3 regions of the Butyricicoccus sp. AM32-19 genome follow, and region 1 is predicted to be linked to each of the others. Evidence: predicted binding sites of a transcription regulator. Region 1 holds the regulator's gene; each other region holds the start of a gene.
The links. The regulator Rex, encoded in region 1, represses fermentation and respiration genes when NADH is low (regulators of the CRP and FNR family bind a similar motif). The targets are predictions, from matches to a motif close to ATTGTTAANNNNTTAACAAT.
Positions count from the first base shown of each region.

Region 2: a site for Rex is predicted at 1,545-1,564, ahead of DW806_RS14495 (acyl-CoA dehydrogenase). Genes of this name have one in related genera too.
Region 3: a site for Rex is predicted at 3,906-3,925, ahead of DW806_RS12805 (acetyl-CoA C-acetyltransferase). Genes of this name have one in related genera too.

Region 1 covers NZ_QUIX01000008.1:116,000-125,954, forward strand. Annotated here, with positions in the region: gene DW806_RS08635 (SulP family inorganic anion transporter) at 1-962, opposite strand, end outside; gene DW806_RS08640 (GreA/GreB family elongation factor) at 1,269-1,766, shown strand; gene DW806_RS08645 (hypothetical protein) at 2,023-2,262, opposite strand; gene DW806_RS08650 (hypothetical protein) at 2,276-2,641, opposite strand; gene DW806_RS08655 (hypothetical protein) at 2,654-2,920, opposite strand; gene DW806_RS08660 (metallophosphoesterase family protein) at 3,093-3,599, shown strand; gene DW806_RS08665 (type III pantothenate kinase) at 3,626-4,471, shown strand; gene DW806_RS08670 (aconitate hydratase) at 4,794-6,716, shown strand; gene DW806_RS08675 (isocitrate/isopropylmalate family dehydrogenase) at 6,823-7,980, shown strand; gene DW806_RS08680 (redox-sensing transcriptional repressor Rex) at 8,020-8,676, shown strand; gene metA (homoserine O-acetyltransferase MetA) at 8,754-9,668, opposite strand; partial or broken gene DW806_RS15545 (hypothetical protein) at 9,690-9,955, opposite strand, start outside.
Region 2 covers NZ_QUIX01000026.1:5,914-15,868, reverse strand. Annotated here, with positions in the region: gene acrB (acryloyl-CoA reductase electron transfer subunit gamma) at 1-236, opposite strand, end outside; gene DW806_RS14495 (acyl-CoA dehydrogenase) at 258-1,409, opposite strand; gene asnB (asparagine synthase (glutamine-hydrolyzing)) at 1,763-3,592, shown strand; gene DW806_RS14485 (heme-degrading domain-containing protein) at 3,652-4,110, opposite strand; gene DW806_RS14480 (carboxypeptidase regulatory-like domain-containing protein) at 4,200-4,628, shown strand; gene DW806_RS14475 (peptidoglycan-binding protein) at 4,643-6,067, shown strand; gene DW806_RS14470 (peptidoglycan-binding domain-containing protein) at 6,068-6,637, shown strand; gene DW806_RS14465 (ABC transporter ATP-binding protein) at 6,684-7,463, opposite strand; gene DW806_RS14460 (ABC transporter permease) at 7,465-8,406, opposite strand; gene DW806_RS14455 (cation diffusion facilitator family transporter) at 8,601-9,767, opposite strand; gene DW806_RS14450 (DUF1294 domain-containing protein) at 9,764-9,955, opposite strand, start outside.
Region 3 covers NZ_QUIX01000018.1:40,738-50,692, forward strand. Annotated here, with positions in the region: gene DW806_RS12785 (4-hydroxybutyrate dehydrogenase) at 1-263, shown strand, start outside; gene DW806_RS12790 (4-hydroxyphenylacetate 3-hydroxylase family protein) at 373-1,818, shown strand; gene DW806_RS12795 (hypothetical protein) at 1,936-2,211, shown strand; gene DW806_RS12800 (acyl CoA:acetate/3-ketoacid CoA transferase) at 2,256-3,812, shown strand; gene DW806_RS12805 (acetyl-CoA C-acetyltransferase) at 4,002-5,192, shown strand; gene DW806_RS12810 (enoyl-CoA hydratase-related protein) at 5,453-6,271, shown strand; gene DW806_RS12815 (3-hydroxyacyl-CoA dehydrogenase family protein) at 6,386-7,261, shown strand; gene DW806_RS12820 (nucleoside recognition domain-containing protein) at 7,423-7,950, opposite strand; gene DW806_RS12825 (nucleoside recognition domain-containing protein) at 8,074-8,658, opposite strand; gene DW806_RS12830 (AbrB/MazE/SpoVT family DNA-binding domain-containing protein) at 8,746-8,988, shown strand; gene spoIIID (sporulation transcriptional regulator SpoIIID) at 9,056-9,328, opposite strand; gene DW806_RS12840 (TetR/AcrR family transcriptional regulator) at 9,683-9,955, opposite strand, start outside.

The DNA of each region.
Region 1 (9,955 bases):
GTCAGACGGGTCTGCGCACCCGAGCGAACTGCTACCGAGGTACGCGCCAGAGCGGCAGTTGCCGGAATGCCGCCGAACATCGGCAGCACCATGTTGCCGACGCCCTGTGCGAACAGCTCCTGATCGTTGTTGAGCTTGACGCCGGTCGCGCGGCCGGCAGACGCACCGCACAGCAGGCTTTCGAGCATGTTCAGCACCGCGATGGAGAATGCCGGCGCCAGCAGAGCAGGAACCGTGTTCCAGTCAATCTGTGCCGGAGACAGACGATCCGGCAGCATGAGCGTTTTCGGAATCTCGCCGACGGTTGCGATATCGAGCTTCAGAATCATCGTTGCCGCAGTTGCGATGATAATGCCGATGAGCGAAGCCGGTACGACCGCGTTCCACTTTTTCGGGAAGAACACCATCAGCAGAACGACAAAAAGCGCGATCAGCGTGGTAGCAATATCCGGATGAAAGCCGAGATCCTTATACGAGATGATCTTCGCAATCGCACTGGCCCCTTCCGAGTGCGTGCCGAAGAAGTTGTCGATCTGACCCATCGCGATAATGACCGCAATACCCGAGGTAAAACCGGTGATAACCGGCGCGGGTACGAAGGCGGTCAGGTTGCCGAGGTGCAGCACCGCCGCAAGGATGAGCAGCGCACCGGCGAGAAAGGTTGCCACGAACATGCCCTGCATGCCGTAGGTCGCGATCAGCGAGCCGAGAATGGCTGCCATAGCACCGGTCGGACCGGAAATCTGATAATAGCCGCCGGTCAGCGCCGAAATGATAAGACCGGCAACAATCGCCGTAACCAGGCCGCAGGCCGCTGTTGCACCGGCCGATACACCGAACGCCAGTGCCAGAGGCAGCGCCACTGCCGCAACGGTCAGACCAGCCATCAGGTCCTTGGCCAGCTTTTGCCCGTTGTAGCCCTTGAATTCCTGCTGAAGCTGCCGCAAAAATGCAGTTCCCATGATGTTTTCATTCCCCTTTTTGTGATTCTCCCGTACACAGCAAAAAAGCAGGGCGGCCAACGGAAAACGTCAGCACCCTGCTTTGTGGTGTACAGGCGTATAGCAACAGTATATCATATGGAAAACGATACAGCAAATAAAAATGGCGGAAAATAGAAAATTGTGCAAATTGTTGAACATTCTGCGCGGTTATCACGCAAATTTAACCATGCGGAAATTTGACGGGAGGACAGGCGTTGCAAAATTCCGCCAAACAGCATATAATCTAAGGCATGAGCATGGAAGCATGAAAGGAAATGAAAAGCTATGCATGACGATCTGACCGCACAGGACATTGAAATGATGCAGAAGGAGCTGGACCACCGCAAGCTGGAGCTGATGCCCGAGCTGATCGAGGAGGTCAAGCGCACACGTGCGTTCGGTGACCTGAGTGAAAATTTTGAATACAAAGCCGCCAAGCAGGCGCAGAACCGCAACCGCAGCCGCATCCGCTATCTGGAGCGCATGATTAAATCCGCGCATGTGATTGAGGATAAGGCGGGCGCGGATGAGGTCGGTCTGTTCGATAAGGTGGAGCTGCTGTTTGAGGACGATGATGACACGGATACCATTCAGGTGGTAACGACCGTGCGGTGTGATCCGCTGAACGGCAGAATCAGCTGCAAGGCACCGCTTGGCAAGGCGGTGCTCGGCAAAAAGGTCGGTGACCGGGTGGATGTCACCACCGAAGAGGGCGACAGCTATACTGTTGTGATCAAGTCCATCACCAAGGAGAAGGATGATGGGTCGGGACCTATTTTGTAATTGAAAATGGAGAATGGAAAATGAATGTGCGCACCGAAGGCGCGGATTAAGGCAATACCGCATAATGGAACAAGAGCGGTTTGCGAATAAATTCTGCGTACTGCTGAGGCGCGGTTTCTTGCAATACTTGCCGTATTGCAAGAAATCGCGGCAGCGCGGACAGAGCTGCGCAAGGATAGCGCTCATTCTCAATTATAGCACGCGAATGCAATAAAAAACTGCTGCACATCAACCGTGCGGCAGTTTTTTCATGTACTCACAGCCCAAACAGGAGCAGGGCGGCGGTGAGCAGAAACTGTTCCCAATCCACCACGCCGTCATCGTCCATCAGCAGGAACCACACGATGAGCAGGGCGATCATAGTATCCATGTCCAGCCGGACACCCTGCAGACGCGCATTCAGCGTGCGTCCGAGACCGGAAAAGGTGCTGCTCTGCGGCGGTTCGTTTGTTTCCGGTGCGGTCTGCTCTGCGGCGGCAAGATAGCGGTTATACATGGGTCAGCACCTCCTATAAGGCTCGCGGCGCGGTATCGTCTGCAGAGAGGTTCACCTGTCCGAGTGCCGCGCGCGCCATCCGAGCCATGCTGACCAGACGGAGGGCACGGTCGAACTGGCCGGAGACCTCCTCGGCAACGAACGGCTTGAGCGCACCGAGCAGTGCGCGTTTTTCCGGTTTTACGGCATTCTGCCCGCTCTGCGCGATCGCGCCGATGACCGGAAGCGCCTTCTGCATCATTTCGGAGGCCGGATCGTAGGTGCTCTGCGGCTCTGCCTGTGCGGACGGCTGACCGCCGAGCAGGTCGGACACGGTTTTCATCGCGTTCTGCAGTGACTCCGGGTCGCTCAGCAGCGAGGAAAGCATATCGTTTTCCATCCAAACGCCTCCTTATTTGCCGAAAATGTGCCGAAGCTGTGCGGCCAGCCGCGCACCCTCGGGTGTCTGCATGAGTTTTTGCGCTGCCTGTGCTGCGCTGCGCATGTCACCTCTTTGCGCGGCTTTTGCGGCCTGTTCCAGCTCAGCGGCATGCTGTGCGGACAGCTGCTCGACCGCACGTCTGCCGTCTGCAGTGCCGAGCGCACCGGAAAGCCGTTCGAGCGCCGCGTCTCCACCGGCCTGTGCCGCAAGTCTGCGGAGCAGTTCGTTCTGATTCATTCGCGTCCCGTCCTCTCTCATAAGAAGTTGTTTCATGACAGTATATGCCGCCGGGAGGAGAAGTGTGTGCACAGGGAAATAAATTGTGGCTGATCGCAAGAAAATTACTTTACATCGCGGGATACTCGGTGTAAAATACAGCTATATGTGCGGCGCAGAGAGAGGGAACAACATGAAAGTGCTGATATTTGCAGATTCCCACGGCTATAACATGGCAATGGCCTTTGCGGTAGACAGGGAAGAACCGGATGCGGTCATTCACTTAGGCGATCACGCCGAGGATGCTCGCGAGATCGAGCGCGTGTTCCCGGCCATGCCGATCTACCGCGTGCGGGGCAACAACGATTTTGACCCCGATGTGCCGCTGAATGCGGTTGTGACACCGGGCGGCGTGCGGATTTATATCACGCACGGCCACCGTGAGCGTGTCGGCATGCTGTCGAGCGGCATTGTGCCGCAGCGGGCTTACGAGGAGCACTGCGCGCTTGCTTTTTTCGGGCATACGCACCGCATGATGCTCGAGCGGGAGAACGGCGTGTGGGTATGCAATCCGGGCAGCATCAGTCTGCCGCGCGGCGGCCCGGCCAGCTACGCTCGGCTGACTGTCGAGAACGGACGGGCTGCGCTGCTCGAGCTGGTCGATGAGGACGGCAGTCTGCTGCGAAAAGAGCGTCTGTAAGAGAAATAGAAAATTAGGAGAACATTATGCTTTTAGCAATCGACGTAGGCAACACCAACATGGTGTTCGGTTTATATGACGGAGACAAGCTGCGCGGCTCGTTCCGCATTTCCACCAATTCTGAGCGCACCTCGGATGAGCTGGGCATGCTGATCGCGCAGTATTACCACTTCCACGAGATCAGCTGCGCGGAAACGACGGCGGTCGTGATCGCGTCGGTCGTGCCGCCGGTGATGTATACGCTGATCAATGCCATCCGCAAGTATCTGTATGTGCAGCCGGTCATCGCGGGCCGCGATGCGGATATCGGCATTGAAAACTGCTATGCCAACCCGCGCGAGGTCGGCGCGGACCGACTGGTCAACGCGGTTTCTGCGGTTCGCAAGTATGGCAAGCCGCTCATCATTGTGGATATCGGCACGGCGACTACCTTTGACGCCATCGACGAGAACGGCGCGTATCAGGGCGGCGCGATTTTCCCGGGTCTGAAGGTGGCGATGGAGGCGCTGTTCCTCAAGGCGTCCAAGCTGCCGCGCGTGGACATTGAGCGGCCGGAGAATGCCATCGGCAAGACCACTGTGCAGTCCATGCAGTCCGGTGCGGTGCGCGGCTATGTCGGCGCGCTGACCGGCATCATCACGGATATCCAGAAGGAACTGGGCGGCAAGGCAAGAGTAGTCGCTACCGGCGGCATGGGCCGCATGATGGCGGAATACTGCGACCTTATCGACGATGTGGACCCGAACCTGACGCTCGAGGGTCTGCGTCTCATCTACGAGAACAACCGCGAAGCGTTTGAAAACCGCAAGCTGGATATGACCAGCAGCGTCATCGAAGTGACCGAGGAAGGTACATGGCAGGAGAACAAGTGAGTTGAACTGCTGCGAAACCGCTTTTTCGACAAATACAAGTGACTTTCTGCCGAAAACAGTAATTCTGCTGAAAAAACGCAGAAAAAGGCTTGAACTTTTTCAAATCACTGCGGTGAAAAGTGCTTTGCAAAACCGATAGAATGTTGTAAAATAGAAGTGGTTTCGTGTATGCGAACACCACTTCTATTTTTGTTTTTTGGGGCACGGTGCGAGCTGCACCGTGGAGAAGGCTGTGGAAGCCGCAACCACCCATTCTGACGAGAATGGGGCGCGAAAGCGAAAGACTTTCGCGTCGGGACATAAAGGAGCGAAGGAAACACACATGGGTATGACAATCGCGCAGAAGATTTTGAAAGCGCACTTGGTAGACGGCGAAATGGTACTGGGTCAGGAGATCGGTCTGAAGATCGACCAGACGCTGACGCAGGATGCCACCGGCACGATGGCTTATCTCCAGTTTGAGGCGATGGGCGTCGATCAGGTCAAGACCGAGCGCTCGGTCGCTTACATTGACCACAATACCCTGCAGTCCGGCTTCGAGAATGCGGACGACCACAAATATATCGGTTCTGTCGCTAAGAAGCACGGTATCTACTATTCGAAGGCAGGCAACGGCATCTGCCATCAGGTACATCTGGAGCGCTTCGGCGCACCGGGCAAGACCCTGATCGGTTCGGACAGCCATACGCCGACCGGCGGCGGCATCGGCATGCTGGCGTTCGGTGCCGGCGGTCTGGACGTTGCAGTCGCAATGGGCGGCGGCGCGTACTACATCCCGATGCCGAAGATGGTCCGCGTCAACCTGACCGGCAAGCTGTCTCCGTGGGTATCTGCGAAGGACGTTATTCTGGACGTACTGCGCCAGATGACCGTCAAGGGCGGCGTCGGCAAGATCGTAGAGTACGCAGGCGAGGGCGTAAAGACCCTGTCCGTACCGGAGCGCGCCACCATCACCAATATGGGCGCTGAGCTGGGTGCTACCACCTCGATCTTCCCGTCCGACGAGGCAACCAAGAAGTTCCTCGAAGCACAGGGCCGCGGCGACGTATGGGTACCGCTGTCCTCCGACCCGGACGCAGAGTATGACGAGGAGTACACCGTAGACCTGTCCGCACTCGAGCCGCTGGCAGCTATGCCGCATATGCCGGATAACGTCAAGAAGGTATCCGAGATTGGCGAGATCAAGGTAAACCAGTGCTGCATCGGTTCGTGCACCAACTCCTCCTACCACGACATGATGAAGGTCGCTTCCATCCTCAAGGGCAAGACCGTAAGCCCGGAGGTTTCGCTGACCATCAGCCCCGGTTCCAAGCAGGTATTCAATATGCTGGCGCAGAACGGTGCTCTGGCGGATATCATTTCGGCCGGTGCGCGTATCCTTGAATGCGCCTGCGGTCCCTGCATCGGCATGGGCCAGTCGCCGGAGTCCGGCGGCGTATCGCTGCGTACCTTCAACCGCAACTTTGAGGGCCGTTCCGGCACCCAGGATGCACAGATCTTCCTCGTATCTCCGGAGGTTGCAGCAGCGTCTGCACTGACCGGTGTGCTGACCGATCCGCGCACCCTCGGTGAGATGCCGGAGATCGAAATGCCCGAGCATTTCACCATCAATGACAACATGATCGTAAAGCCGGCCGAGAATCCGGCTGAGGTTGAGGTCGTTCGCGGCCCGAACATCAAGCCGTTCCCGCTGGGCAAGGCACTCGAGGCATCCTACACCGGCAAGGTCGTTCTCAAGACCGAGGACAACATCACCACCGACCACATCCTGCCGGCCGGCGCAAAGCTGCTGCCGTACCGCTCGAACGTGCCGTACTACTCCAACTACTGCTTTATCAACGTCGATCCGGAGTTCCCGTCCCGCTGCAAGGAGCAGGGCGGCGGCGTAATTGTCGGCGGCGCAAACTACGGTCAGGGCTCGTCCCGTGAGCATGCAGCGCTCGTTCCGCTGTATCTGGGCGTAAAGGCCGTACTGTGCAAGTCCTTCGCACGAATTCACAAGGCAAATCTGGTCAACTCCGGTATCATCCCGCTGACCTTTGCCGATCCGGCGGATTACGATGCAATCAATCTGCTGGATGAAATCTCTCTGCCGAACGTGCTCGAGGAAGTAAAGAACGGCGAGCAGGTCACCGTTGTTTGCGGCGGCAAGACCTTCAAGGCCGACTGTGAGGTTTCCGAGCGCCAGCGTCACGCACTGCTTGCAGGCGGTACGCTGCTGTACGCACGTCAGCAGAGCAAGTAAGTCAAGACGTTATGCCGGCCGGAGAGCCAAGCGGGTTCTCTGGTCGGACTTGACAGGCATATTTTCTTTTGTTAAAATAATATCAATGGTGTAGGAGGACAAAACCATGTCTATCGACCAGTCTGTTCTGGATAAATTTGAGGCAGTTGTAGAGAGCCAGCGCAAGCGTATCATGGATATGAAGGAGCAGGACGATTTTATTGATTACTCCAAGCTGGACAAGCTGATCATCGGCGTGTGCGGCGGCGACGGCATCGGCCCGATGATCACCGGCATGGCCCAGCATGCGCTGGAGGTTCTGCTGGCAGACAAGGTAAAGGCCGGCAAGGTGGAGTTCCGCGTGATCGACGGTCTGACCATCGAGCGCCGTGCTGAACTCGGCTGCGCAATCCCGCCCGACGTTATGGAAGAGCTGAAGAAGTGCCACGTTATCCTGAAGGGCCCCACCACGACCCCGCGCAAGGGCGATCCGTGGCCGAACGTAGAGTCCGCAAACGTTGCAATGCGCAAGGGTCTCGACTTGTTTGCCAACGTGCGCCCGGTAAAGGTGCCGGAGCTGGGTATCGACTGGACGTTCTACCGCGAGAACACCGAGGGCGGCTACGCTGTCGGCTCTCAGGGCGTACAGATTGATGACGATCTGTTCATCGACTTTACCGTAGCTACCTCGCAGGGCTGCGAGCGTATCGCTCGTCTGGCCTTCGACTATGCGCGCAAGACCGGCAAGAACCGCGTTTCCTGCGTCACCAAGGCGAATATTATCAAAACCACCGACGGCAAGTTCCTCGATACCTGCCAGAAGGTAGCCAAGGAGTATCCGGAAGTACAGTTTGACGACTGGTACATCGACATCATGACCGCAAAGCTGCTCGATGACAAGCGCCGCCGCGACTTCAAGGTCGTTGTTCTGCCGAACCTGTACGGCGACATCATCACCGACGAGGCTGCTGAGATTCAGGGCGGTGTCGGCACGGCAGGCTCTGCCAATATCGGCAAGCGCTATGCGATGTTCGAGGCAATTCATGGCTCTGCGCCGCGTATGGTACAGGAAGGCCGCGCAAAGTACGCGGATCCGTCCTCCGTACTGCGTGCAGCTGTTATGCTGCTTGAGCACATCGGTGAAATCGAACTGGCGAAGAAGCTCGACCGCGCACTTGATATCTGCATGGTAGAGGAGCGCAAGGTTGTTGTTACCGGTCGTGATACCGGTGCAACTGCACAGGAATTTACCGATTATGTGCTGGATACCATCGCTAAGTTGTAATTTACACGAGAAATAGAATTTGAGAGAGGGAGAGGGTCTGTGGAACACAAGCAAGAGGTTTCCAAAGCGGTAATTCAGCGATTGCCTCGCTATTATCGGAATATTTGTGAGCTGAAGGCTGAAGGGGAGCAGCGTATCTCCTCCAAAGCACTGGCAGAGCGCATGGGACTGACCGCTTCGCAGATTCGTCAGGACTTTAACTGCTTCGGCGGCTTTGGTCAGCAGGGCTACGGCTATAATATCGACAAACTGCAGGAGGAGCTGGGTGCGATCATGGGTCTGCGGACCGGCCGCACGGCGATTCTGCTGGGTGCCGGCAACCTCGGTCGTGCACTGCTTAATAACTTTAACTTTTCTGCCAGCGGCTTTGAACTGCTGTGTGCGTTTGACGCAAATCCGCAGCTCATCGGTCAGCGCTTTGGCGGCCATGAGGTACGCAGCGCGGATACGCTTGCGGAGTTTATTGAGCGCAACAAGCCGGATGTGGCGGTGCTCACCATTCCGCGCGGAGATGCCCCGCGTATCGCACACGGTCTGGTAGAGCGCGGTATCCGCGGTCTGTGGAATTTCACCGGCGAGGACCTTCATTTGGAGGGACTGGGCGTTCCGGTCGAAAACGTGCATCTGTCGGACAGCCTGATGACACTGTGCCATCTGGTCGGCGCAGCAGACGAGGGAAGAGAGCAGAACCTGTAAAACGAAAGGGAGTATCTTTTGATACTCCCTTTTTTGTGTGAAAAAAGCCGCTATCCAATGGATGAGCGGCTTTGGTATTACATTTTGTCCAGATAATACGGTGTTGTCTGGTACACATAGTAGTTGACCCAGTTGGTGTAAAACAGGTTGGCATGTGCCTTCCAGGTCACCAGTACGTCCTCGTTGGGATCATCGTTGCGGAAGTAATGGCGCGGCACCTCCGGGTTCATGCCTTTGGCCAGATCACGCTCATACTCCTTTTTGAGCGTGTCGGCGTCGTACTCGCCGTGACCCAGCACAAAGATCTGACGGCCGTTCATTGCCTCTACGATGTGCACACCGGCTTCGTGCGACTCCGCGAGAATGGTCAGACGATCATTTTTGCGGATGTCGGCGGCACGCACCTCGGTGTGGCGCGAGTGCGGTGCGCAGAAGATATCATCGAAGCCGCGCAGCAGCGGCTCCTTCGGCAGCAGAACATGGTGCTTGAAAATACCGGACATTTTCTCGGGCAGCATGTACTTCAGAATACCGTAGTGATAATACAGACCGGCCTGCGCACCCCAGCAGATGTGCAGCGTGGAATGAACGTGCGTTTTAGTCCAGTCCATGATCTCGGTCAGTTCCTTCCAGTATTCGACTTCCTCAAACGGCATGGTCTCTACCGGCGCACCGGTGATGATAAAACCGTCATATTTCTGGTCGCGGATATCGTCGAACGTCTTGTAGAAGGTGAGAAGATGATCCTCCGGCGTATTTTTGGAATGGTACGTTTCGGTCTGGATCAGATCGACCTCGATCTGGATCGGCGTGTTGGATAAACAGCGCAGGATCTGGGTTTCGGTAATGATTTTCAATGGCATCAGGTTGAGTAAACCGATGCGAAGAGGACGAATGTCCTGTGTCGCGGCACGGTGTTCGGTCATAACGAAAATGTTTTCGCTCTCCAATACGGCGCGTGCCGGCAGACTGTCGGCTATCTTGATAGGCAAGCCGACACCTCCTTTTTCTCTTCACAAATCTTTATATAATATATTCAGTATAGCAGATTTACGGCGGTATCTCAAGGGTTTGCATAAAATGCAGAAAAATGAAAAATAGTTATTGACAAAACAGGGGGAACGATGGTATCCTAAATAAGCTGTTTTCAAACAGCGGTTCAGCGTACCAAAAAGAATTTGAAAAAAAGTTCTTGACAAACGGTGAAAAGTTTGGTATTCTGAATAAGCTGTTTCGACAGCGGTCAAAATAGAATCGAGTCGATGAACGAAAATTGATT
Region 2 (9,955 bases), on a different contig from region 1:
TCAGCGCCACGAGCGATCAGCTCACGCAGCATGCCCTCTGCCGGGGGAGGACCCATGGTGATAACAACGACCTTGCAGCCGGTAGCGTCCTTCAGCTTCAGAGCAGCCTCTACAGCGTTCAGGTCGTCCGGGTTGGTGATGGTCTGCATGGATGCACGATTCAGGGTGCCATCGGGATTAACAGCAACCTTACCGGAGGTATCCGGAACCTGCTTTACACAAACAATTGCCTTCATAGTTCAGTTTTCCTCCTTTTCTTAGCGCAGAACCTGACCAGCGATGACCATTCTCTGAACCTGAGAAGTGCCCTCGTAGATCTCGGTGATCTTAGCGTCACGCATCATGCGCTCCATCGGGTACTCACGGATGTAACCGTAGCCGCCGTAGATCTGTACGCACTTGGTGGTAACGTCCATTGCAACCTCAGAAGCGTACAGCTTAGCCATAGCAGCTTCCTTGGTGAACGGCAGGCCAACATCGTGGTTGAATGCAGCACGGCGAACCAGCAGACGAGCAGCGTCGATCTGGGTTGCCATGTCAGCTACCATCCACTGCAGGCCCTGGAACTTATCAAGGGTCTTGCCGAACTGTACGCGCTCCTTCATGTACTGGATAGCCTTATCCAGAGCGCCCTGCGCGATACCCAGTGCCTGAGAAGCGATACCGATACGGCCGCCGTCCAGGGTCATCATAGCGATCTTGAAGCCGCCGTTCTCCTTGCCCAGCAGACGGTCTGCCGGCAGATGAACGTCCTCAAAAATCAGCTCAGCGGTCTGAGAACCACGGATGCCCATCTTGTGCTCGATCTTGCCGATAGAGAAGCCCGGGTCGTCCTTGTCAACGATGAACGCAGAAATGCCCTTGTTGCCCTTAGACTTGTCGGTCATAGCAAATACAACGTAGGTATCTGCACGGCCGCCGCCGGTGATGAACACCTTGGAGCCGTTCATGATGTAGGAGCCGTCCTCCTGCTTAACAGCCATGGTCTGCTGTGCAGCGGAGTCAGTACCTGCGTTCGGCTCGGTCAGGCCGAATGCACCGATCTTGGCGCCTTCCTTCGGCTCGATCAGCGGGCGCAGCCACTTTTCCTTCTGCTCCGGGGTGCCGAAAGCGTAAATCGGCCAAGCACCCAGGGTGCCGTGAGCGGACATAATGCCGCCGGTGGTACCGCATACGCGGCTCATCTCTTCGATAGCGATAGAATAGCAGATATAGTTACCGCCGGAGCCGCCGACTTCCTTCGGGAACTGAATGCCCATCAGGCCGTACTTCATCAGCTTCTGAACGGTTTCCTCCGGATAGCGCTCTTCCGCATCGATCTCAGCTGCGATCGGCTCTACTTCGTTCAGAGCGAACTCGCGGCACATCTTCTGGAACAGTGCTTCTTCTTTTGTAAGCCTAAAATCCATGCCATAAACCTCCCAAAAATAAATAATAGCGGACACGCACAAAAACACAGCGCACACGGTCATTGGCCGCAGCGCCGCGCCCAGCGAGGTCCTTGTTTGGAGCATGTCTATCTCTATTATATCGTTCGGAAACCATTTGTCAAGGATTTAACATTCTTTTTACTGATAAAATCCGCACTCCATTTTTTGTGCGTTTCTGCCAAATGTCGGCAGGAACGAACGCACATTGCACGCAACCCTCATCCTGTTCTGTCGCCGCTTATATTTTTTAGAAGAATTACTATTTTACTTCATATTTTTCACATTTAATACATATAACAGAAGGAAACCATCAATCAGAGGAGGAATCGCCTATGTGTGGTATCGGCGGTTTTGTCGATTATGAACGCGACGCACGCCGCGGCGGACCGATCCTTCACGGAATGAAGCGAACGCTTACGCCGCGCGGGCCGGATGCCGAAGGCACCTATTTTGACGAGGACACAGCGCTTATCCATCGGCGGCTGATCGTCATTGATCCGGAGGGCGGCAAGCAGCCAATGTGCTCTCCCGACAGGAATACTATCCTTATATATAACGGAGAGTTATATAACACACCGGAATTGCGTAGAGAACTTATGTCACGCGGGCACGAGTTTGTCGGACATTCGGACACCGAAGTGCTGCTGCACGCCTATCTCGAGTGGAAAACCGACGCATTTGCGCGGCTGAACGGCATTTTCGCCTTTGCCATCTGGGAGAAACGCGAACGCCGACTGACGCTCTGCCGCGACCGGCTAGGCGTGAAACCGCTGTTTTTCGCTCCCATTCGCAACGGTCTGACCTTTGGTTCGACCATTGACACCGTGCTGTGCCATCCGGAGATCGAGCCTGCGCTCGACGAGGATGGTCTGCGCACGCTGCTGCTGCTCGGGCCTGCGCGCCCGCCGGAATCCGGTGTTTTTCGGCAGATTTCCTCACTTGTGCCCGGGCATTTTGCGGTTCTTACGCCGGAGGCCTTCACCGATCACACCTACTGGAAGCTCGAGGCGCACGAGCATGAGGACGACCTGCCGACTACCGTCGAGCGCACGCACACGCTCATCTGCGATGCCGCCCGCCGTCAGCTGGTCAGCGATGTGCCGCTGGCGTGTTTCCTGTCCGGCGGACTGGATTCGTCCATCCTGTCCATGCTGGCGGCGAAAGATTACGCGGCCCGCGGCGAAACGCTGCATACCTGGTCGGTGGATTATCGGGACAACGATAAATATTTTACAAAGAGTATATTTCAGCCTAATAGTGACGATTCGTATATTGATCAAATGGTGGATTTTCTCGGTACGCACCATCATCGCGTTGTGCTCGAACCGGAGGCACTGTGCGCGGCCCTGCTCCCCGCGACGGATGCGCGTGCGCTGCCCGGCATGGCCGATGTGGACTCCTCCCTGCTGCTGTTCTGTGCTGCCGTCAAGCGCGGTGGAACCACCGTTTGCCTGTCCGGCGAGTGCGCCGACGAGTTATTCGGCGGCTATCCGTGGTACCACCGTGAGGAAATTCTGTTTGAAGATACGTTTCCGTGGTCACGGTCGGTCGGTCTGCGGCTGGGTCTGCTCACACCGGATGCCGTTAGAAACGGCGAGGAATTTGTGCGCCAGCACTACCGCGACACCTGCGCCCGCGCACCCAGACTGCCGTCCGATGACAAAAAAGCAGCCCGGATGCGTGAAATGTTCGTGCTCAATCTTGACTGGTTCATGGCGACCCTGCTCGACCGCAAGGACCGCATGAGCATGTACTCCGGTCTTGAGGTTCGCGTGCCCTTCTGCGACCACCGCATTGTCGAATATGCCTATAATATGCCGTGGGGCTTCAAATCGCTCGAGGGACGTGAGAAGGGCATCGTGCGCCGCGCATTCGCCGATGAACTGCCCAAAGAGATCGTTTACCGCAAGAAAAGTCCGTATCCGAAAACCTTTCATCCGGTTTATACCCGCTTGTGCGCGGACTATGTCCGCCGTATTTTCGAGGATAACACCTCGGTCACCGCTTCCCTGTTCGACCGGAATGCCGTACAAAAACTCATGCAGCGGCCGGAAAGCCTCACCGAACCGTGGTTCGGACAGCTGATGCGCACCCCGCAGATTTTCGCGTATATCATCCAGCTTGACCGGTGGTTTCGGCATTATCATGTCAAAATAGTATAAAAATAATGGAGAATGAAAAACGATACGTTCATCTTCCATTCTCCATTTAAAATGCTCAATTATGCGAAATACTCCGCCAGTGTGTTAATGATAAGCTGATGATCATCCACATGATCCGGATAACCGGAAACGCAGATGGAACCGATCACGCCGGTGCCGCGCAGCCGGATCGGGAAACCGCCGCCTGCGGCGTACTCGTTCGGGTCGAGCTTGCGGTCCGCGAAGGTCTCACCCGCGTCCTCCAGCTCTGCGAAAAACCGCAGCGAGGACGTTTCCATCAGGTCAACCGCGTTGCGCTTGCGCGCGAGCCACAGCTCGCTGTCCGGCTTTGCGCCTTCTGCGAAGTAACGGAACACGACCAGACCGTTCACCGTAATCTCAACCGCAACCGGCTGCTCCTTTGCGTTTTCATGCAGCTTGAGGCCGATTTTCAGCGCATCCTCGCGCGAAAAATGCTCAAACTGAAACTTCTCCTCCTGCTCTGCACACATGGAGATCATTGTTTTGTAATCCTGCATACTGTCCCCGCCTTTCGAGATTTTGCCGCCTTTGCGGCTGTTACCTTTAGTATATCTGTTTTTTCACCTGCTGACAAGGAGGTTTTTTCATGGCTGAACTGACCGACGGCACCGCCGAACTGCGTGTACTCGTCACGACCGCGTTAGGCGCACTGCCGCTTGAAAACGCCATCGTTTCCGTCTCCACCGCGCCGGATGATACCGGCATGCGCACGCTGCTTTACTCGGTCACGACCGACTCCGGCGGCATGACGCCGTCCATGATACTGACAACGCCGCCGCGTAGCAACTCGCTGAGTCCGGGCAGCGGTCCGCCGTTTGCGGTCTACACGGTCGAAATCTCCGCCGAGGGCTACACACCGCTGACCGCGCTGCACATCGCCATGTTCTCCGGCGTGCCGACCATGCTGCCCGTGGCACTTACACCGCTCAAGGAAAACCAGAGCTTCGCGCAGACCGACCTGACTGCCACCGATGCGCCGCAGGCCCTCGATCCGGCTCTGCCGGAGAATCCGTAAAAGGAGGGATTGCTTTGCCCGAACCCTATGTTTCCATACCGGAAACCATCACGGTGCACCTCGGTGCGCCGTCCTCGAATGCGCAGAATGTCACCGTGCCGTTTGCGGACTACATCAAGAATGTGGCCTCGTCCGAGATTTATCCGACCTGGCCCGAGCAGGCCATCCGCGCCAACGTGTACGCACAAATGTCCTATGTGCTCAACCGTGTATTCACCGAATGGTACCGCGCGCAAGGCTACGATTTTGACATCACCAATTCCACGCGGTATGACCAGTCCTTTGTGCCCGGACGGGATATTTTCGAGAATATTTCCACCATTGTAGATGATATGATCGGCACTTACCTCACCCGCGGCGACTCGGTCGAGCCGCTGTTCGCGCAGTACTGCAACGGCACAACCGTCACCTGTCCGGGCGGCCTGAGCCAGTGGGGCACCGTGCCGCTTGCCGAACAGGGACTTTCCGCCGAGCAGATCTTGCAGTCGTTTTACGGCAGCGACATCAATTTCGTCACCGGTGCACCGCTCTCGCCCAATCTCGGCGGGTCATTTCCCGGTGTAACGCTGCGGCTTGGCGATTTTTCCGAGGATGTCCGCACGATTCAAACGCGCCTTAACCGCATTTCGACCAATTTCCCGAACATTCCGAAAATCTATCCCACAGACGGCGTGTTCAACGCAGATACCGAACGCGCCGTGCGGGCGTTCCAGCGGCAATTCAACCTCACCGAGGACGGCCTTGTCGGCCCGGCAACATGGTACCGCATCGCGTTCATTTATAATAATGTCAAGCGCCTGAGCGAGCTCAACAGCGAGGGACTGACCCTCAGTGAGATTTCCCGCCAGTACCCCGAGCGGCTGACCGAGGGCATGAGCGGCCCGGGCGTACAGCTTTTGCAGTATTTTCTTGCCATTGTCGGCGAATTTTACGATGCGCTGCCGCGTTGGCAGGCGGAACAGATCGACGGTATTTTCGGTCCGCAGACCCGCGAAGCCGTGGCTGCGTATCAGCGGCTTGTCGGCCTGCCTATCACCGGTGTGGTGGATCGAGAGACGTGGTATGCCCTGCTTTCCACCTACCAGTCCGTGCTGCTCGCCCAGCCTGAGCAGGAGTGGCTCGAGGAATTTATCGGCCTGCCGGAGACCTTTCTTGTCAAGGGGATGCGCGGCGAAGCCGTGCGGAAGGCGCAGCAGCTCATCAACATCATCGCGCGCGGCTATGCCGAGGTGCCCGCTGTCACGGTAGACGGCATTTTCGGAGACGCGACCGAGTCCTCGGTGTCAGTCATCCAGTCGCTGCTCGGTCTGCCCACCACGGGCGCTATCGGTCCGCTGACATGGGAGGGCATGGCCGATCTTGCCGAAACCGTGCTGGCCGGCAGCCAGAGTGCCAGAGGACAGTATCCCGGCTATCCCGTTGGAGAGGAGGCAACGTGATTGTACACCGATGCACAAAAACGCAGCCATATTTTCGATTTGCAGACCTTTCTGCGACGCATCCAGCAGTCTGAGGGTAGCGCTGCACCGCTCGTGCCGGACGGCATCTGGGATGCAAAGACTGCCGCTGCCGTGCGCGATTATCAGCAGCAGAACTGCCTTCCGGTGACGGGCACCGCCGACCAGCGCACATGGAACGCCATCTACGCTACATATGCCGCGCTTATCGCCGCCGATGCACTTCCCATGCAGACGGCATTCTTCCCGCCTGAGAGCAATGCCGTGCTGAAACCGGGCGCGAAAAGTCCCACGGTGTATGTGCTCCAGCTCATGCTGTGCGAAAGTGCGCCGCATTATAACCGGATTGCCGCCGTGCCGCTCACCGGCGAGTACGATGCGGATACACAGTCCGCTGTCAGACATGCACAGAAAATTTTTCAGCTGCCCGAGACCGGCATTACCGATCGAGCCACATGGCAGGCACTGACAGGGCTGCACAATGCTTTGTTCCAGCGAACGCCGCTCGGTTGGCAAATCAATGGAGAATTGAGATTGGAAAATGAAAAATGAACATAAAAAGACCCCGAAACCATGTTTCGGGGTCTTTCTATTCGCCTTATTCGCTGAGCAGCATACGGTCGCTCTCGATGTTGAACTTCTCGAGCAGGTCGCGGACGGTAAGGTTCTTCTTCTCCTCACCGCGGATATCAACGACAACGCGACCGGCATCCATCATAATCAGACGGTTGCCGTACTGGATGGCGTTCTTCATGTTATGCGTTACCATCAATGTGGTGAGATTGTCGCGTGCAACGATCTCTTCGGTGATCTGCAGCACCTTATCTGCGGTTTTCGGATCGAGCGCTGCGGTATGCTCGTCGAGCAGCAGCAGATCCGGCTTGCGCAGGGTGGCCATCAGCAGGGTCAGTGCCTGACGCTGACCGCCGGACAGCAGACCGACCTTACTGGTCATGCGGTTCTCCAGTCCCAGACCGAGCGTTGCCAGCTTTTCGCGATACAGCTCGCGTTCCTCGTTCGTGATACCGGAGCCGAGGCCGCGCTTCTGACCGCGGCGGTATGCCAGCGCCAGATTCTCCTCGATACCCATGGTAGCGGCAGTACCCATCATCGGGTCCTGAAATACGCGGCCGAGGAAACGCGCGCGCTTATGCTCGGGCAGATTGGTCAGGTCGTAGCCGTTCAGATGAATCATGCCCGCATCCACCGGATACACGCCTGCGATCAGGTTCAGCGTGGTGGACTTGCCGGCGCCGTTGCCGCCGATGATGGTGACAAAATCGCCGTCCTCAAGGGTCAGGTTCAGGTTGTCAATGGCACGCTTTTCGTTTACCGTGCCCGCGTTGAAGGTCTTGTAAATCCCTTTGAGCTGCAGCATGTTACTTGGCCTCCTTCGCATCAGTCTTTGCGGCACTCTTGGCTGCACCGCGGAAATACTTGCCCTTCCAGTACGGAACAGCAAGGAAGATTGCAACGACGAAAGCCGAGATCAGCTTCAGGTCGTTGGTGTTCAGGCCGAGATTGAGGACCACCTGAATAACCAGATAGTACACAACCGCACCGAGCGATACGCCGAGCAGACGCAGCGCAAAGTTGCGGAAAATACGGCTGAACAGCACCTCACCGATGATGACAGCGGCAAGGCCGATAACGATAGCGCCACGGCCGGCGTTGACATCCGCGAAGCCCTGATACTGGCAGTACAGCGCACTTGCCAGCGCAACCAGACCGTTGGACAGCATCAGGCCGAGCACCTTGACAAAATCAACATTGATGCCCTGTGCACGGCTCATGTTCGGGTTTGCGCCGGTCGCACGGATGGAGCAGCCGAGCGCCGTACCGAAGAACCAGTACAGCAGCGCGATAACCACAATCGTAAAGACAGCCGCAACGAAAATCGGATTTTCGATAGTCAGCTTCTTGACGTTGCGCAGCGATACAAGCAGCTTGTAGTTGTCCGGATTGATCGCTACATTTGCTTTTTTGTCCATAATGCGCAGGTTAATGGAGAACAGCGCCAGCTGTGTCAAAATACCGGCCAGAATCGCCGGAATACCCATACAGGTATGCAGAATACCGGTAATAAGTCCGGCCAGCATGCCGGCAAGGAAAGCGCACAGCATTGCCACCCATACATTCGCGCCGTGCGTCATCATAACGATGCACACCGCACCGCCGGTCGCCATCGTACCATCGACGGTCAGGTCGGCCAGATCGAGCACCTTAAAGGTGATGAATACGCCGATCGCCATCAGTCCCCAGATCAAACCCTGCGCCACTGCACCGGGAAGTGCGGAAAGCAGGCCCGAGAAAAAGCTCACTTAAATTCCCCCAAACAATAATGTTATCTGATAAAGCGTAAAAACGCTATCTCCATTATAGCAAATTTCCGGGGTATTGCAATGATAACTTGCCGTTTCCGCGGATTATTTTGTTCCCTACCGTTTTTCTATGCTATTTTTAGCAGAAAAAGGAGATGCGAAAGCACCTCCTTTTTCTGCCTATTATTTTCTTATCACATCTGATGATCGAGCGTTACAACCGGATTATAGCGCGAGTCAATCGCTTTCAGGCTGTCATAGATCTTCATCAGCAGGTCGCGTTTGGCATCCTCATCATAGGAAAACGGCACAACAACGTCGAAAATCAGGTTGATCTGGCGTTTGCCGTCCACTACGCGGAAGTCGTGCATGGTAAGCTGTCCGTCGATCTGACGGAGCACGCCGTCGGTCTGCTCACGCAGCGCGTTGACATACGCATTATTGATATCGATCGGATCCATGTGAATGACCAGATACACACCGGTCTGCTGCCAGACACGTTTTTCAGCCTCGTCGATTTCCTCGTGCACAGCCACAAAGTCCGAGTCGCTCGGCACTTCGGCATGCAGCGACGCAATCGAGCGTCCTGCGCCGTAGTTGTGGATGATCATATCGTGTACGCCGACAATATAGTCAGATTCCATTACAATCCGCCGGATATTGCGGGCAACCACCGGATCGGCGGCTTCGCCGAGCAGCGGCGCAACCGTATCCTTCGCAATGCCGATGCCCGACCAGAGGATGAACGCGGCAACGGCAACACCCACATATCCGTCCACCGGCAGCGTAGTAAACCGACTGGCTACCATGCCGAGTACAACAACAGCCGTAGTAACAACATCATTGCGGCTGTCCTGACCGGCCGCCATCAGCACCGGAGAATCGATTCTGCGGCCGATATTGATGTTGAATGCGCCCATCCACAGCTTAACCAGCATGGATACGGCAAGAATTCCCATCAGCACCGCCGAGAACGCTACGGCAGCCGGATGCAGAATGCGATCGAGCGAGGTTTTAAAGAACTCGAAGCCGACCAGAATGATGATGAACGAGACGATCAGTCCCGCGATGTACTCGGTACGTCCGTAGCCGAACGGGTGCTTCGCATCCGGCTCCTTGCCGGAAACCTTGAAGCCGACAATGGAAATCAGGCAGGACAGACCGTCCGACAGGTTGTTGAATGCGTCCGCCGCGATGGAAATCGACCCTGTAAGCAGACCAATGATCAGCTTGAGTGCAAACAGGAACAGGTTGCATGCCAGTCCGACCGCGCCGGACAGCACGCCGAATTTTTCACGCACCTGCGAATCGCCGGTGTTTTCCGCATCGCGGATGAAAATATGGATAAGTGCGTTTGTCATAGCAGTCCCTTCGTATACAAAATGTTATAAATACCAACAATAATTGCTCCCTGTAGAACCATAATTGCCGGTATGCCGAGCATGAAAATATGGTGCAGGGTCTTGTGACGGATGATGAGCATGGTGGCGTACACGCCCGGCCCGCCGCCAATCAGCGCCCAGAAAAACAGCGTGCGCTCGGGCACACG
Region 3 (9,955 bases), on a different contig from region 1:
ACGAGCCGGCTGGCGAGCTGGGCAAGTTCAAGGAAATCGTTGCTCGCTGCCTGGGCTGCACCAAGGACGACGCTCTGCGCACCCTGAATGTAACCCTGGAGAAGGTTCTGCACCTGAAGCCGCTGCATGAGTACGGCTTCAAGGAAGAGGACGTTAAGGCATTTGCACTGTCTGTTGATGCAAACCAGCAGCGTCTGATCACCAACTCTTACCGTCCGTGGAGCATCGAGCTCAGCGAGCGCGTATACAAAGAGTGCTTCTAATTTCCGTATGTAACGCCTGAATAGGGCGGGGAGTCCCGTCTCCCCGCCCTGTTTTCTTTATTCATGTTATGTGCACCAAATTGTAATGAGAAAGGATACTTGATCACTTATGATGACCAAAGACCAGTACATTGAATCCTTGCGCAAGCTGAACCTCAACCTGTATATGTTCGGCAAGAAGGTAGAGAACCCGGTTGACGACCCGGTTATCCGTCCTTCCCTGAACTCCTTCGCCGCTACCTACGAGCTGGCTGAGGACCCGCAGTATCAGGATCTGATGACTGCTACCTCCCACATCTCCGGCAAGAAGATCAACCGCTTCACCCACATGCATCAGTCCACCGACGACCTGATCAAGAAGGTTAAGATGCAGCGTCTGCTCGGTCAGAAGACTGCAGCCTGCTTCCAGCGCTGCGTAGGCATGGACGCTATGAACGCTGTATTCTCCTCCACCTACGAGATCGACGAGGCTTGCGGCACCAAGTACCATGAGAACTTCCTCAAGTTCCTGACCCGCGTGCAGGATGAGGATCTCGCAGTTGACGGCGCTATGACCGACGTTAAGGGCGACCGTTCCCTCGCTCCGTCCAAGCAGGCTGATCCGGATCTGTTCCTGCACGTTGTAGAGCGCACCGCTGACGGCGTATACGTTACCGGCGCTAAGGCTCACCAGACCGGCTTCGTAAACTCTCACGAGGTTCTGGTAATGCCGACCATCTCCATGCGTGAGGGCGACGAGGACTACGCGATCTCCTTCGCAGTTCCGACCGATTCCAAGGGCATCACCCTGATCTACGGCCGTCAGTCCTGCGACACCCGCAAGATGGAAGAGTACAACGACATCGACGTTGGCAACAAGGTATACGGCGGCCACGAAGTTCTCGTTATCTTCGACCGCGTATTCGTTCCGAACGACCGCATCTTCCTCAATGGCGAAGTTAAGTTTGCCGGCATGATCGTAGAGCGCTTCGCAGGCTATCACCGTCAGTCTTACGGCGGCTGCAAGGTCGGCGTAGGCGACGTTCTGATCGGCGCTACCGCTCTGGCTGGCGATATGGCTGGCTCCTCCAAGGCTTCCCACGTTAAGGACAAGCTGATCGAGATGACCCACCTGAACGAGACCCTGTACTGCTGCGGTATCGCTTGCTCCTCTCAGGGCACCAAGACCAAGGCAGGCAACTATCTGATCGACCTGCTGCTGGCTAACGTCTGCAAGCAGAACGTTACCCGCTTCCCGTACGAGATCGCTCGTCTGGCACAGGATCTGGCAGGCGGCCTGATGGTAACCCAGCCGTCCGAGGCTGATTACCGCAACCCGGAGCTCAAGCCGTACATCGAGAAGTACCTCAAGGGCGTTGCTTCCGTTCCGACTGAGGACCGTATGCGTCTGCTGCGCCTGATCGAGAACATGACCATGGGTACTGCAGCTGTCGGCTATCTGCCGGAGTCCATGCACGGTGCAGGCTCGCCGCAGGCTCAGCGCATCATGATTGCCCGTCAGTCCAACCTTGAAATGAAGAAGGAACTGGCAAAGAAGATTGCTCGCATCAAGTAATCTCTGAGCAAACTATAGGCACTCATGGAGCACCCGTGAGTGCCTGTGTTTGTGTTATTACCCATTGTTTCCCTATGGTAACATTCGGAAATGCTACATAGAAAGGGGTTGTGCGCCTTGCTTCGCTGCACAGTAAAATTCTGCGGCGGCTGCAATCCGCGCTATGAGCGCGGCGATGCCTACAAGGCGATTTGCGCTGCCCTTCTGGATACCGCCTCATTCTCCTATCCGGAGGACGGTGTTCCATATGACGTACTGCTGATCCTGCGCGGCTGCACCGGCTGCCCGTATCTCTATGAGGAGATCGAGGCCGCGCACCGTGTTGTTGTTGCCGCAGCGGATGAGATTCCGCAGGCGATAGATAGAATCAGGTCTTTCACGTCGCAGGCGTGACCACTGTAAAACCGGTCGCACTATTATCAGGAGGATTGATAAACATGAAGAAAGTAAGCATCATCACCGCGGAGGAAGCTGCTCTGAAGGTTCAGGACGGCGATACCATTGCTACCGGCGGTTTCGTATCCTGTGCTTGCCCGGAGACCCTGTCCAAGGCTCTCGAGAAGCGTTTTCTTGAGACCGGCCACCCGCAGAACCTGACCCTGTTCTTTGCAGCCGGTCAGGGCCACCGCGATGGCACCGGCGGTGACCATTACGGCCATGAAGGCATGGTTAAGCGCGTTATCGGCGGCCACTGGGACCGTGCTCCGAAGCTCGGCGAGCTGGCTCTGAACAATAAGATCGAGGCTTACAACCTGCCGCAGGGCGTTATCTCGCACATGTACCGCGATATCGCTGCGCACAACATCGGCACCATCACCCACGTTGGCCTGAAGACCTTCGCTGACCCGCGCAACGGCGGCGGCAAGCTGAACGACGTTACCAAGGAAGATCTGGTAAAGATCGTTAACATCGAGGGTCAGGAGCGCCTGCTGTACAAGGGCTTCCCGATCAACGTTGTATTCCTGCGTGCTTCCTACTGCGATGAGTACGGCAACTGCACCGTACATCGTGAGATCGGTCCTCTGGACGTAACTGCTATGGCTCAGGCGTGCAAGAACTCCGGCGGCAAGGTAATCGTTCAGGTTGAGAAGATCGTTCAGGGCGGTTCTCTGGACCCGAAGCTGGTTGCTATCCCGGGCATCTATGTTGACTCTGTTGTAGTCGGCACCGATGAGGAGAACATGCAGTGCCTCGGCATGCCGTACGACGGCGCGCTGACCGGCGAGTTCCGCATCCCGGTTGATGCTATCCCGCCGATCCCGATGGACGCTAAGAAGATCATCGCCCGCCGCGCTGCTATGGAGCTGCCGCAGGACGCTATCGTAAACCTCGGCACCGGCGCACCGGAGAAGATCGCTAACGTAGCTGCTGAAGAAGGCATCTCCGACAAGATGACCCTGACCGTTGAGGCAGGCTCCATCGCAGGTGTACCGTACGGCGGCACCCAGTTCGGCGCTGCTGCCAACGCACAGTGCATCATCCCGCACAATGTTCAGTTCGACTTCTATCAGGGCGGCGGTCTTGACGTTGCATTCCTCGGTCTGGCCGAGACTGCTCCGAACGGCGACCTGAACGTATCCAAGTTCGGCACCCGTCTGGCAGGTGCAGGCGGCTTCATCGATATCACCCAGAACGCCAAGAAGGTTGTTTACTGCGGCACCTTCACTGCAAAGGGCCTCAAGACTGAGTGCAAGGACGGCAAGCTCGTTATCACCCAGGAAGGCGCTAAGAAGAAGTTCGTTAAGCAGGTTGAGCACATCACCTTCTCCGGCGATTACGCTAACGAGGTACATCAGCCGGTTCTGTACATCACCGAGCGCTGCGTATTCGAGCTGCGTCCGGAAGGCGTTACCCTGACCGAGATCGCTCCGGGCATCGACCTGCAGACCCAGATCCTCGACCAGATGGACTTCGTTCCGAAGATGGCTGACGAGATCAAGACCATGGACGCTCGTATCTTCCGTGACGAGCTGATGGGTCTGGCTAACGACTAATCAATTCTATTTGTGCAGATTACGCAAACGGGAACTGGACTTTTCATATAATTTTACAGAATCGACCAATTCCCCTTGCATTCTGCAGAATAGTTTGATAAAATATTAACGAACTCAAAAATCGAGTTTCCATCACCATGCGGCGGCATAGTTTTTTCGCCGCATCAGTAGAAAAGGAGAAACAGCTAAATGAACGTTTACATCTGTTCCGCTGCCCGTACCGCAATCGGCACTTACGGCGGCACCCTCCGCGATGTACACTCCTCCGAGCTTGGCACCGCTGCTGCAAAGGCAGCTATCGAGCGTGCAGGCGTTGACAAGGAAGCAATCGACGAGGTTCTGTTCGGTCAGGTACTGCAGGGCGGCGTAGGCCAGAACGTAGCACGTCAGGTTTGCCTGAAGTCCGGTCTGCCGATCACCACCCCGGCTATGACCCTGAACAAGGTTTGCGCTTCCTCCATGCGTGCCATCTCCCTCGGCACCCAGATCATCCGTTCCGGCGAGAACAAGATGATGCTGGTAGGCGGCTGCGAGTCTATGTCTGGTGCTCCGTACATCTCCCGCGATACCCGTTGGGGTGCTCGCATGGGCGACAAGAAGCTGGTCGACATGATGGTATACGACGGCGTATTTGATGTATTCAACCAGTACCACATGGGCATCACTGCAGAAAACGTAGCTGAAAAGTACGGCATCACCCGCGAGATGCAGGACGAGATCGCTCTCGCTTCCCAGCAGAAGGCAGCTGCTGCCATCGCTAACGGCCGCTTCAAGGACGAGATCGTTCCGATCGAGGTTAAGAAGAAGAAGGAAACCGTTATCTTTGATACCGACGAGCATGTAAAGCCGAACACCACTCTGGAGATCCTCGGCAAGCTGCGCCCGGCATTCAAGAAGGACGGCGGCACCGTAACCGCAGGCAACGCTTCCGGCATCAATGATGCAGGCGCTGCAATGATCATCGCTTCCGAGGAGTTCGTTAAGGCAAACGGCCTCAAGCCGCTGGCTAAGGTTCGTGCCTGGGGCTCTGTAGGCTGCGATCCGTCCATCATGGGCGTAGGTCCGATCGAGTCCACCCGTCAGGCTCTGTCCCGCGCAGGTCTGACCGTTGCTGACCTCGACCTGATCGAGTCCAACGAGGCATTTGCTGCACAGGCTGCTGCTGTTAACCGTGAGCTTGGCTTTGATATGGACAAGGTTAACGTAAACGGCGGCGCAATCGCTCTGGGTCACCCGATCGGTGCAGCCGGCTGCCGCATCACCACCACCCTGATCTACGAAATGATCAAGCGCGACCTGACCATCGGTCTGGCTACCATGTGCATCGGCGGCGGTATGGGCGAAGCTATCATCGTTGAGCGCGACGAGCTCTGCAAGTAAATTATAGGGGGTACCCAGTACCCCCTATATACCAAAATCAGTTCCGTAGAAACTGATTTTGGATACCCGAACGACGCCGCCCACGGCGGTTGGGTCGGGGTGTAAAAACCCACGCGCATGTCGCGGGTTTTTACGAACAGAAGCTCGCTTCTGTTCTATTTTGACTGCAAACATCCTTTGGATGTTTGGTAATCTCCGAACGGAGATTGCTTTTGAGCGTTTTACGCTCATAGCACATATTCTGAAAGGAAGTCTTAAAAATGACTGACGTAGTAATCGAAAAAAAGGGTCATGTTGCGATTGTTAAGATCGAGCACATGAAGGCTATGAACGCTCTGTCCACCGACATGTACGCACAGCTGGAAGAGGCATTCGACGAGCTGGCTAAGGATCTGGACAACGTTTATGCAGTAGTTCTGACCGGTTCTTCCACCGTTAACAAGAAGGGCAAGACCGTTAACTCCTTCGTTGCAGGCGCTGACATCTCCGAGATGGCTACCAAGACCTGTGCAGAGGGCAAGCTGTTCGGCAACGAGTCCAACCGCGTTTGCTGGAAGATCGAGAACTTCAAGCGTCCGGTTATCGCTGCCATCAACGGCTTCTGCCTCGGCGGCGGCTGCGAGCTGGCTATGTCCTGCGACATCCGTCTCGCTTCCGAGAACGCTTCCTTCGGTCAGCCTGAAGTTGGTCTGGGCATCACCCCGGGCTGCGGCGGCACCCAGCGTCTGGCTCGCTTCGTAGGCGCAGGCAAGGCTAAGGAAATGCTGTACACCGCTCGCGCTAACTACACCGCTCAGGACGCTCTGGACATGGGCCTGGTTAACTACGTATATCCGCTGGAGAACCTGCTCGACGAGGCTGTAAAGCTGGCTGAGGAGATCGCTGCTCAGGCTCCGATCGCTGTTTCTCTGGTTAAGGAAGCTGTAAACGTTGGCATGCAGACCGACCTGAACTCCGCTCTGAAGTTCGAGGGCAACTGCTTCGCACAGTGCTTCGCTACCGAGGATCAGAAGTACGGCATGGCTTACTTCCTGGACAAGAACCGCGACAAGCCGGCTAAGGAATTCAAGAATAAGTAAGCATTGAGACAGTCGGACCGCACAATTCAAAACCAGATTGTGCGGTTTTGACTAATCAATATTCGCAATACCTGTTCATCCATCCGCAAAGAGTGAGAGAGAGGTTAATTTAGCATGAAAGTTTGTGTATTCGGCGCTGGCAACATGGGCGCACGCATCACTGAGGTATTTCTGAACGCAGGTCATGACGTTACCATGATCGACATCAAGCCGGAGTTCACCGAGCGCGGCAAGACCGTTATCACACACGATTACGATTTTCTCGTAAGCAAGGGCAAGATGACCGCAGAGCGCAAGGACGAGCTGCTCGCTTCCCTCAAGACCTCGGTTGACCGCAAGGACGCTGCCGATGCTGACTTCATCATGGAAGTTATTCTGGAGCGCATGGATCTGAAGAAGGACCTGCTGGAGGATCTGGACAAGATCTGCCCCGCTCACACCATCTTCGCTTCCAACACTTCCGGTCTGTCCATCACCGAGATGGCTGCCTGCATCCCGCACCGTTCGGACAAGTTCATCGGCTGCCACTTCTTCAACCCGGCTCAGATCATGAAGCTGGTTGAGGTTACCCGCGCGATCCAGACTTCGGACGAAACCTTCCAGACCGCATTTGACCTGATGGCATCCCTGGGCAAGACCCCGGTTGCCGTTAAGGAAGGTCCTGGTTTCGTTGTAAACCGCATCCTGATCCCGATGATGAACGAGGCAATGGGTATCGTTGCTGACGGCATCGCTTCCCCTGCTGATGTCGACGTTGCCATGCAGCTTGGCGCAGGCATGAAGTCCGGCCCGCTGCACACCGCTGACCTTGTTGGCCACGATGTAAACCTCGCAATCATGGAGACGCTGTACCGCGAGACCGGCGACCCGAAGTACCGTCCGCATCCGCTGATGCGTCAGATGGTTCGTGCCGGCTGGCTGGGCGTTAAGACCGGCAAGGGCTTCTTCGACTATGATGGTCCTTTCGGCAAGGAGATCGTAAAGAAGTAATCGCTTTGCAATATGAAAAGCATCTGTGCTTCGGCATAGATGCTTTTTATTTTCTCAGCCTGTATTTTTCGCATATTGCACAAAGAATACAAGTAATGTTTATTTAATTCGCTAATTTTTGACATAAGCTATGGTAATTTTTTAACATACACGATATAATATTAATTGTATGGGAAATATATTCTAACCAATGCTGCAGAGACGGTAAATGCTGCCAGATCACCGCACAATGCCGCAAATACAGCATATCTGGTTCGGTTTAAACCAAGGTGCCCGCTGTACACGCTGATCGTGTACAGGCTGGTTTCCGAGGCTCCCAGCATCACTGCGGCCACGCGTCCGGCATAGCTGTCCGGTCCGCAGCGTCGTATAATTTCACTGCCCATCGCCAGTCCTCCTCCTCCGCTGATCGGCTTCAGCAGGGTCAGGGCTGTGCATTCTTTCGGTATGCCCAGTATACGCAGTGCGGGCGCGAGCACGCTTGCCGCAATATCAACGGCACCTGAGGCGCGCAGCATGAACACGACTGTCAGCATCCCGACCATAACAGGCAGTATCTGCACCGCGGTTTTCAAACCGACGGCTGCACCGCGCAGAAAAGTTGGAAATACGTCCACGCCTTTGCACAGCGCATACAGGCTGATTCCCGCCAAAAGTGCCGGAATGAGCGCGTTCTGCAAAATCTGCAACAATCTCCCTCCTTGTATTATTTCCCTCGTTTGGAAATTTTTTGAGAATTGTTTGCTTATTCGACAAATTTCTTGCTTTTCATGTGTGATAATACTACTTGTAAGGCGCACTTACCTGTCCCGCTATTCCCCATCCGGAAAAAAAGGACGCAGCAGCTTGCTGCTGAGCAGCACCGCCGCAACGGAAGCCGCAGAAGCTCCCCACACCGGCAGCATAATATCAAATGGCGCGTGTGCTCCGCAAGCCGCACGAACCGCCGCCACCGTAGACGGAATCAGCTGAATTGAGGTTGCGTTCAGCACGATCAGCGTCAGCACGGTATCCGGCGCTCCGCTCCGCCCTGCAAGAACATACAGCCGCTCTGACGCACGCAATCCCAACGGCGTTGCCGCGTTGGATAACCCCAGCAAATTTGCCGTTACATTGGCGCTTACCGCTTCCATCGCCTGCTTATCCTGCGATGCGCTTCCGAACAAGGGACGCAGAACAGGAGCCATCAGACGGGACAGCCGCTCTGCCAGTCCGGAAGCCTGCAGCAGCTCCATCACACCGCTCCAGAAGCACATCAGCCCGGTGATACTGATCGCCAGCGTGATCGCTTCCGCAGCCCCTGTGGGTACCGCTGCCGTAACCTCTGCCAGCCTGCCCGTGACCGCACCGCATAGCAGCGCCATACAAAGGAACACCGTCCAGATAACGGACAGCATATCGTGTTCCCCCCTTCCGTCCAACATCCCAAGTGAGTGGGATTTGGTAATACATTTTTTATGATAAAGAAATGGAGTGTGTTGAAAATGAAATCCACCGGTATTGTTCGTAAGGTTGATGAACTTGGTCGCATCGTGCTCCCGATTGAGCTGCGCCGCACTATGGGCATCGAAGTAAAGGACGCTCTGGAAATCTACGTTGACGGCGATCATATCGTCCTCAAGAAGTACGAGCCGTCCTGCGTATTCTGCGGTAACGCAAAGGACATTATCCACTTCAAGGGTAAGAATGTCTGCAGCGATTGTGCACATGAGCTCGGCCTGCTTTAAGCCTTTACATAGCAACACTGTCACGCTGCTTCTGTTTGCCGACTTTCCGCTTGGAAAGTCGGTTTTTTTATTTTTCACCGCGTCGCTGCGCCGCTTCGGCGCGGTATTTCGCCTGTGTGGCTCTGCCGCCGCGTATATGCCGCTCCCGCTTGTTCACCTGCAGAACGGTCTGTACGCGCTCATACAGCTCGGTATTCAGCTTTTGCAGGCGCGTTGTGATATCCTTATGTACAGTTGACTTGGATATTCCGAACCGTGCCGCAGTCTGCCGCACGGTGGCCTTCTGCTCGATCATGTACTGCGCCAGACGGATCGTGCGCTCCTCCGGTAAGCCCTTCACCGCTGTTTCCCTCCTGCCTGATGAGGTTTCATCTGTGACAGTGTATGTTGGTTCGGGGACAGTTAGAACGCATTTGTATCCGTTTGAGGGCAAAAGAAAACGCGCTGCTTACTGCAGCGCGTCAGTCTGTCAAAAAAGTATTATTTTAATTTTTACGCTTCGTGCGGTAGCACGCATAAAATAGAATTTGCGAAGCAAATTCATAATTCCCGGGGGCGTGTACCTCGGGAATTATACAAGGGACGAAAAATTGTGCCCGCAGGGCGCGGCTTTTCGTCAAGATTCGATTGAAAGCGTGGTTTCAATCGAGAGGCTGCTCGAAAAACGGAGTTTTTCGACAGCCTCACGCGCTGCTTACTGCAGCGCGTGCATTCCCTGTGTGTGATAGGTAATCAGCTGATTCAGTCCGGCACGGACCTCGCTCGGGCGAACGCGGTTCTTGAGGATATGCACCGTCCCGTCCACCAGATTGCGTGCCATGATCTGCGCCATCATCGGGCTGTTCTCCTCGTCGGCCAGCATGGGCACGATCTTGGACGCAATCAGTTCAATCATTACCGGCCGCAGGTTTTCATATCGAGTGCCGTTGGCCTGCTCCATGATAAGAAGAAGGCCGTATTTCTCCGC